Regions from separate parts of the Paenibacillus sp. FA6 genome, predicted to be linked through region 2. Evidence: predicted binding sites of a transcription regulator. Region 2 holds the regulator's gene; the other holds the start of a gene.
The links. Region 2 encodes CtsR, which represses protease genes until heat stress. Its sites were predicted from a motif close to ATGGTCAATAAAGGTCAAACA; they were not measured.

Region 1 (4,434 bases), 980 kb from region 2:
ACCAATACGTCCAAATCCATTAATACCAACTTTTATAGTCATTTAAATAGTTCCTCCCAAAGTTTCGTTTTATTTATTCAAGAAAGGCTATTAACCTTTCATGACAACAAGATCATAAGATTTCGCAAGATGCTAATCGTCTTTCTTACTCATAAGAGGATGCTCTTCCATTTCCCTCTCAATCTCTAAGGCAGCCGCCTCATCCGTGACCAGTATATCTTCCTGACCAAATCGGAGAACTGCATGTATGGCACTAGCCTTACTCTTTCCGCCTGCAATCCCTATCACAATTTCAGTATTCATAATATCTTCCAGCCGAAGACCCAAGGTCATCATTCTGTGAACCACAGCACCTTGCTCGTTGAAATAATAACCAAAGGATTCTGCAATCGCGCCTTCATCTTGGATTCCCTGAATAGTTGCAAGGTCCAATCTTCTACGGCGTGTCATTTCAAGGGCATTACCAATACCGTGCACTATAATTCGCGACTGTCTGATCGTCTGAACAATTTCCTGAATAGTAAGATCTTGAACCAGCGATTGATAAGCATGATCACTAAGCAGATCTGGTATATGTAACAGCCGATACTGGGCTCCTACTCTCTTAGCCATCGTGGAAGCAATGGTGTTCGCTTGAAATTCCACGCTCTCCCCTAAGCCCCCACGAGCGGGTACGAACCAGGTCCCCTTCAAATTCACAGATGAAGGTTGTGTTAGTTGTTCAGCAACTGCAGCGAGTGTTGACCCCCCCGTTACAGCGATGATGTCTTGATTACCCATGACGCTCAACAGAGCCTTCGCTCCTGCACGCCCCAGTTCTTTCTTAGCCACCGGCGACGACTCACAATCACCAGGTACAATCACTACTTTACGTAGTCCATATGCTAGGCGGATTCTATCTTCCAAATCTGTTAGTCCAAAAAGGTTCTTGGCGATGGGCTCAAGTGAATCCAGTAGTCTCCTACCCGAATCACTAATCTTCATGCCCATACTTTCAATCTCAATGAGGCCTTGAGATTTCAGAAGGTCCGTTTCGGATCGCAACACGCGTTCCGTCATATGAAGTGACGCTGCTAGCGTTCTGCGACCGACGATATCAAATAATAAAATTCGGTGAAGAATAGTGTACCTTGTCTTGAGAGTTTCCATGAGATCAGGCAGAAGCTGCTTTTGTATTTCTATTAAATTCCGCATGCTGTCCACTCCTGCTACGTTCTTCATGGTCTTAAAATGTCCCGGGTAAACTTTTTAAGTCCCACTACTATTCTAACCAATATTTACTTCTGTTGCAAGTATTCATTCTGTATAATTTACTACTCCTGATTTTCTTATACATCACGACTTATCTAGCCATTGCTTACTTAGCTCGGTAATCTGGAACAGTTCCAAACTCCGAGCCTATTTCTTAGAGCCCTTAATGATAATAAATGTTACGAATCCTTGCTATTCTAACGCATATATTATACAATCATTTTTGCTATTGCTTTTTGCGCCCGTGGTCAAATGGATATGACGTAGGCCTCCGAAGCCTGAGATCGAGGTTCAATTCCTCGTGGGCGCGCCATTATTATTACAATAGCCTAAAGCTCCATATATCTTTAACCAACTCAGACCAAGGCCAATCATGGCTCTTTTTTTTATCAACAGTTTGACTTTCCCTGACTTTATGATTTAAAATGTTTATCAAGTGGTAAATACGGCAATCGTATTTATAATGAACAACTAATTTAGTTAGTATAAGGGAGGCTTTCCACATGGGTTTTATTCCTATGGTCGTTGAACAAAGTAGCCGCGGCGAACGCGCATATGACATCTATTCCAGACTATTGAAGGATCGCATCATTTTCTTAGGTTCTGAAGTTAATGACATGGTTGCCAATTCCATTATCGCACAAATGCTATTTCTAGCCGCCGAAGATCCGGAGAAGGATATCTCCTTATATGTAAACAGCCCTGGCGGATCGATTACAGCCGGAATGGCGATATTCGATACGATGCAATACATTAAACCAGATGTATCTACAATCTGTGTAGGTATGGCCGCTTCTATGGGTGCATTCCTATTGACTGCCGGTACGATCGGTAAGCGTTACGCACTTCCAAATAGTGAGATCATGATTCACCAACCTCTAGGTGGTGCGCAAGGTCAAGCATCGGATATCGAAATTCGCGCCCGTCGTATTCTCAAGTTACGTGATAAGTTAAATCATATTTTAGCTGAACGTAGTGGACAGCCGCTGGAACGCATCGAGAAAGATACGGACCGTGACTACTTCATGAGTGCTTCAGACGCTCTCACATACGGCTTGATTGACAAAGTCTTGGAGAAACCATTAGCTCTCTAATTTAAAGATAAACGGCCCTTCTTCGCTTATGCGAAGAAGGGCCGTTTGTCCAAAAATATAGGAGATAAAAGTAACGAAAACTTATACTTTCCTATATTTCAAGCAGATATGGCTATGCTATTCATTCTCACAATAGTTAAAGAGCCCTCACTCCCGCATTTACTTAAACATCCGCGTTCCTTCAGGTAGAACCTTATGATACGGAATCACGAACGTTGGAATGCCCGCAGCATAAGCCGTGTATTCATATTGCTGGAAGAAGAGTGCTATCCCCTCTGTTTTTATATAGTAATTCACGTCAGCACCCAGCCCTTTAAATTCACTGATATAACCACCATTGTTTTGTAGACCTTTGAGAACAAGCTTATCCAGTCTCTCTTTATAATCAGGGCTCTTCTCTTTTAAAAGATCATCCAGTGATAGTAGCTTTCCGTTCTCTAATGAGAAGGTCAATCCTGTACGAAGTGTGCCACCATGGGCTCCACCGGTATAACTATACTGATCTACGACAAGACTTAACACACCGTTCTCATTGTATGACACGATATAATTCTGAAAGAATTGATAGGCTTGCTCGACAGAGCTATCTCTTTTAGCAGCCTGTTCTTTCGAAGCTTCAACGAATTCATTCTTAAGGTTGTCCAGCGCCGTATTAATTGACTTCTCTACCTTCGCATCGGCAAGGCCACTAATCGTAGGATAACGAACAATAAATAATGCATCCTTCGTTGGGGTGTCTAGCATCTTTGTTGTAATCGACAGCTTATTTTCTACTCTAGGAGTTATATTCAATGACTTGAGAGATGGATTCCACATACCTTGATAGCCCAAATAATCACTTATTAATCGAAATGGAACATACAATTTACCTCCGATATTCTTTACTTCATATTCATTGACATAGAAGTTATTAATATTTGTATTTACTCCATTCTCAGTTAAGTCCATGTTCAGTTGTCTATATCCACTACCAATGCTATATGTTCTCGTACCCGGATTATAATGTAATGATAGTCCCAGCTGATCTCGGAGTACAGTCACAGGAATGAGGGTGTTTCCGTTACTTATCAGACCAAATTGAGAGAGTGTAGTACCCTTCCATTCTAAAATGACCCCTGGTTGCTCCACAGTATTCTTCGTATTTCCAGCCGCAAAGACCTTCGCTTGTCCTGTATAACCCGCACTTGTGAATAGAACTCCTGCAACTATAGCTGCGGCGCCCCATCTCATAGCCTTATTCATCTCAAAATTCCCTCCAAATGATTCATATTCTTCGCATTTTTTGAGCTTGTACCCATAGTATATCGAAGAAATGAATCATTATGGTAACAGCTGGGTAACATCTACGTAACAACTGCGTAACAGTATTGAATCATCAACACATACTATACCTGTTCATGATAACCATTATCTCCGTATGGCTGCAGCTTATCTAACCATTTCAGTTCTAGCTTCCGTAGCTCATCCCTATGTCTTCTGTTCGTTGGATGATTTACAGGTACGCTCATCGGAATCATCCCTATAAGGGATTCTCCCTCTTCAAGCTTCAATTGCTCCAATATTTCCATTTCAAACTGCTCTTCGCCATAGGTCTTCCATTCCTTCTGCAATAACACGCAAGCATGATTACCCATATTCAGTATGAATACATCCTTATTAAATGCCCCATATAGATTCAAACTGCTCCCAATCCATATCTTATTATTTACCGAGTTACGAATTTGGTAAACACCAATTTTACGGGGAAGTTGCTGATATTCTGCCACCAGTTCCTTACGTCTTTGATGATCCATTATATGCCCTTCTTTCTCTATCACTAGTCATTTCGTTTACTTTTCACCCAATATTTACTGCCATCTGGTTCTCGATCCATAAACCCGTATTCAATTAAATACCGTCGCAATGTCACATAATCATCTAAACGTTCCATCAGAATGGCATTGACTTCCTTCTCTGAATAAGACTTTTGAACATCAAAAAATTGAGTGAGATGTCGCAAAATAACAATTTTACGTTTTTCCTTCTTCGGAAACTCCGTTAACGGCCCCTGTAGACCCTCCTTAAAATAGGTGTTTAGAATTTCCTCATT
Region 2 (4,434 bases):
TTTATCACGAAGAGTCTCAGGAATTTCATTATTAATAATTTTCTGTGCAAGTCCTTCAGCAACCGCTGTCTTACCCACCCCAGGTTCGCCGATCAATACTGGGTTATTCTTGGTCCTACGACTAAGTACCTGAATAACTCTCTCAATTTCCTTACTACGACCAATGACAGGATCTAGATTACCTTCTCTAGCATATGCCGTTAAGTCACGTGCCAAGCTATCTAAAGTTGGTGTATTCACATTCGCTTGTGTTCCGCTATGGCTTGATACCGTTTCATTGCTACCCAGAAGTTGCAGTACTTGTTGACGCGCTTTATTCAGGCTAATCCCCAAATTGTTAAGTACTCGTGCAGCCACTCCTTCGCCCTCACGAATAAGACCGAGCAGAATATGTTCTGTTCCCACATAGGTATGTCCAAGCTTACGAGCTTCATCCATTGAAAGTTCAATAACTTTCTTAGCGCGGGGAGTATAGGCGATATTGGTTGGCTGCTCTTGTCCTCGACCAATCAGTGTCTCCACTTCATCTTGAATCTTCTCGAGCCCTAAACCAAGACCAACTAAAGCCTTGGCAGCAATGCCATCTCCTTCACGAATTAAACCAAGCAAAATATGCTCTGTACCTATATTATTATGGCCTAAACGAACTGCTTCCTCTTGAGCCAATGCAAGCACCTTTTGCGCACGTTCCGTAAATCTCCCGAACATCATAACTCCTACACCTCCATGAAATTTAAATTCTTCTTATTGTATATGATCCTTCGAGCCTAACTTCTCTCGAATTAATCTAGCACGATAGACGTCACGTTCCTCATTGCTGATGGCTTCCCCGAATGTCTTTTGAAGAAACCCTGCTTGGGTCATGACATTCAATTCATTCATTACTGGGGTGGATGGTCCCTTAATAATACCCAGATCCACACCAAGACGAACATCAGATAACCGCTGTGCCGCCTCTTTCGAGTCTAACATTTCTGCATATAACAAAATACCATATGATCGTTGTACGCGATCCGTCATTCGGAGCTTCGATTCATTAAGCAATCGTTCACGAGCATTCTTCTCATGTTCAATGATTTGCAATACGACACTGTGCAGATTATCAATAATTTCATTCTCTGTCTGACCCAATGTAATCTGATTCGATATTTGAAACATATTACCCACAGCTTCACTACCCTCGCCATAGATCCCGCGTACCGTTAAGCCTACTTGGGATACCGCTGACAAAATCCGATTGATCTGCTGTGTCATGACCAATGCTGGTAAATGCATCATCACCGAGGCTCTAAGTCCAGTTCCCACATTGGTCGGACAACTTGTCAGATAACCACGTATATCATCGAATGCATAATCAATATGTGCCTCAAATATATCATCAAGTGCTGTCGCCTTCTCCCAAGCATCACGCACCTGGAATCCAGGATATAAACATTGAATGCGTAAATGATCTTCTTCGTTAATCATAATACTAATGGATTCATCTTCACTAAGAATAACTGCACCATGTTCTGATTCATTAGCTAGACTTGGGCTAATGAGATGCTTCTCAACAAGGACTTTTTTGTCCAAAGGAGAAATGTCATCTAAGTAAAGCATATGGAATGTACCAAATGACTTTAATGGTTCATATTTCTCCATGTCTGTTAGAGTATCTCGCACCTCCATCGACTGCTCGCTTGTCGCAAGCAAAGGAAATGGCACATGCTGTAAGTTACGCGCTACCCGAACTCGGCTACTTATCGCTATGTCGGAATCATTTGCGTCACCGAGCATCCAGTCACTAAGCGCCTGTTCGGTAAACCGGAGATTTGGCATTTCGCATTCCTCCTTCTAAAAAGAACTTTACTCTTCTGACAATCCCTTTTCAAGCTCTCTAATCTGATCACGAAGTGCTGCAGCCTCTTCAAATTCTTCTTCGATAATTTTTTGTTGCAGCTCAGACTTCAGATCATGTAAACGTCGTTTAACTTGTATTTGAACGCCGCCCCTTATCGGTACTTTGCCCACATGAGCAGTACTCCCGTGAACTCTTTTGAATAAGGGGTCTAGACGATCGTTGAAATATTTATAACATGAACTACATCCAAAACGTCCAGCCTTGCTGAATTGTGAATACGTCATGCCACATTCTTCGCAGCGTAACGTTTGAGCGGCCTTCGAGGTACCCGATTGAATCTTCTTAGCTGTGTCAAAATCAATAAATCCTGACAATAAGCTATGAATCGAGAATCCTCCCGTTACCCCAGGAATCATCTCACCCTTCTCACGAGCGCATGATTCACACACATGAAATTCTGTTTTCTCTCCATTTACAATCTTGGTAAAATGAAGTGTGGCCGGTTTATTTTCGCATTCTTGACAAAGCACGTCGATGTACCTCCCTTTCTTCGTAGGTCATTTACCTAATAAAGAGATCAGCATCGCTTTCATCATTCTAGCACGTATCTCATCCCTGTAAGGTAGCTTGATCATGAGGCATTCCCTGGAGATCGCTGCACGCATTAAAGTAGCTTCGCGTTTGCTTAAGAAACAGGATCCCTCCAGTTGATAGATCAGCCCTTCCGCTGCCGTCTGGTCGATATCTTCACCAATCGTCTGTCTTAGATGGGTATGAAGTTCAGAGTGTTGTGGAAGATCAATTCGTTGAATCCGAATATAGCCCCCACCACCTCTCTTGCTCTCCACAAGATAGCCCTTCTCTAACGTAAAGCGAGTACTGATGACATAATTGATCTGTGATGGTACACAGACAAACTTCTCAGCCAGATCGTTGCGTTGAATTTCCACTGTTCCTTCGGGACTTTCATGCAGAATATTCTTCAGATATTGTTCAATAACATCAGAGATATTACGCATCATTCATCCTCCAGTTATCAACTTCAACTCTTTCGTGGTTACCCACTTTCCAAGATGTTGTTCTGTTACTCATCTCTTCGTTGGTTGACTTTGACTTTCTTTGACTTTATTAATATTATATCATATTCTTTGATTTTGCCAAGGGGTGTTACATATTTTTAGTGTGGACCTGTCTAAGCAAAAATATTCTTGTATGGTCGGATTATCAAGTAAAGTCGGACAAGGCCTGGTCTAGCTTGACAATCTGCTGTATAAATTAAGGCGGTTGTAAGTCAAAAAGAGGAAATTTATGATTAAGGAATGGTGGGGGATTGCTGGGTAGTTCGAGTAGATGTCAGTGCGGGAAATAGTTGCAGGAAGGTCAATTACTTTGAAGGAAAAGTATCTAGGATGAGCTTTAGTTGCAGAAAGTACAGTTAGTTTGAAGCAAAAGTAGATATAGTCAGTTTTAGTTGCAGAAAGGACAGTTAAATGTTGCGGTATGCGGATAAGTGGCGATTTTCAAGTAATTAAGTGTATGTTTTGCAACTAGATCGGTCCCTAAAGCATTTGAGCGGAATTTAGTTGTACTTTGTGCAACTGCATGGTGAGGTCTTGGTGGGTGAGTTGGCGATAAGGTGCGCTGCGTGAGGTATTGGCGGATAGAACTCCTTGGCTTATACAGCTTCAAACACAAAAGAAAAACCACCGTTGATCGAGATCAACGGTGATTCTTATGCTTGGCGACGTCCTACTCTCCCAGGACCCTGCGGTCCAAGTACCATCGGCGCTGGAGGGCTTAACGGTCGTGTTCGGGATGGGTACGTGTGGAACCCCTCCGCTATCGCCACCAAACGGGCATTTGTGTAACAAATGCATTATTCAGGTTTCAGCATAGCCATATGCTGTAAATCAAATCTTCTTAATTCAGTTACTTGAACCTCATTAAGTTAAATTGATCACCTGAAAACTAGATACGAACGAATTTGTGTTAGAAAGTATGAAGTATACACTTCAACCGTTTAAACATTTGTTAGGATAAGCCCTCGACCGATTAGTATTGGTCAGCTCCGCACATTGCTGCGCTTCCACCTCCAACCTATCTACCTCGTAGTCTTCAAGGGGTCTTACTAATTGGGAAATCTCATCTTGAGGGGGGCTTCACGCTTAGATGCTTTCAGCGCTTATCCCGTCCGCACGTAGCTACCCAGCTATGCTCCTGGCGGAACAACTGGTACACCAGAGGTGCGTCCATCCCGGTCCTCTCGTACTAAGGACAGCTCCTCTCAAATTTCCTGCGCCCACGACAGATAGGGACCGAACTGTCTCACGACGTTCTGAACCCAGCTCGCGTACCGCTTTAATGGGCGAACAGCCCAACCCTTGGGACCTACTTCAGCCCCAGGATGCGATGAGCCGACATCGAGGTGCCAAACCTCCCCGTCGATGTGGACTCTTGGGGGAGATAAGCCTGTTATCCCCAGGGTAGCTTTTATCCGTTGAGCGATGGCCCTTCCATGCGGTACCACCGGATCACTAAGCCCGACTTTCGTCCCTGCTCGACTTGTAGGTCTCGCAGTCAAGCTCCCTTCTGCC

Region 1: the regulator CtsR is predicted to act here: its motif matches at 1,646-1,666, upstream of clpP (ATP-dependent Clp endopeptidase proteolytic subunit ClpP).

The regions. Positions count from the first base shown of each region.
Region 1 covers NZ_CP188820.1:4,760,975-4,765,408, forward strand. The annotation lists gene gap (type I glyceraldehyde-3-phosphate dehydrogenase) at 1-42, opposite strand, end outside; gene ACP8HI_RS21575 (sugar-binding transcriptional regulator) at 133-1,194, opposite strand; tRNA gene ACP8HI_RS21580 (tRNA-Arg) at 1,490-1,564, shown strand; gene clpP (ATP-dependent Clp endopeptidase proteolytic subunit ClpP) at 1,755-2,345, shown strand; gene ACP8HI_RS21590 (PdaC/SigV domain-containing protein) at 2,505-3,587, opposite strand; gene ACP8HI_RS21595 (GIY-YIG nuclease family protein) at 3,731-4,138, opposite strand; gene ACP8HI_RS21600 (DUF2087 domain-containing protein) at 4,162-4,434, opposite strand, start outside.
Region 2 covers NZ_CP188820.1:5,743,113-5,747,546, reverse strand. The annotation lists gene clpC (ATP-dependent protease ATP-binding subunit ClpC) at 1-711, opposite strand, end outside; gene ACP8HI_RS25745 (protein arginine kinase) at 745-1,818, opposite strand; gene ACP8HI_RS25740 (UvrB/UvrC motif-containing protein) at 1,846-2,370, opposite strand; gene ACP8HI_RS25735 (CtsR family transcriptional regulator) at 2,398-2,859, opposite strand; rRNA gene rrf (5S ribosomal RNA) at 3,577-3,693, opposite strand; rRNA gene ACP8HI_RS25725 (23S ribosomal RNA) at 3,873-4,434, opposite strand, start outside.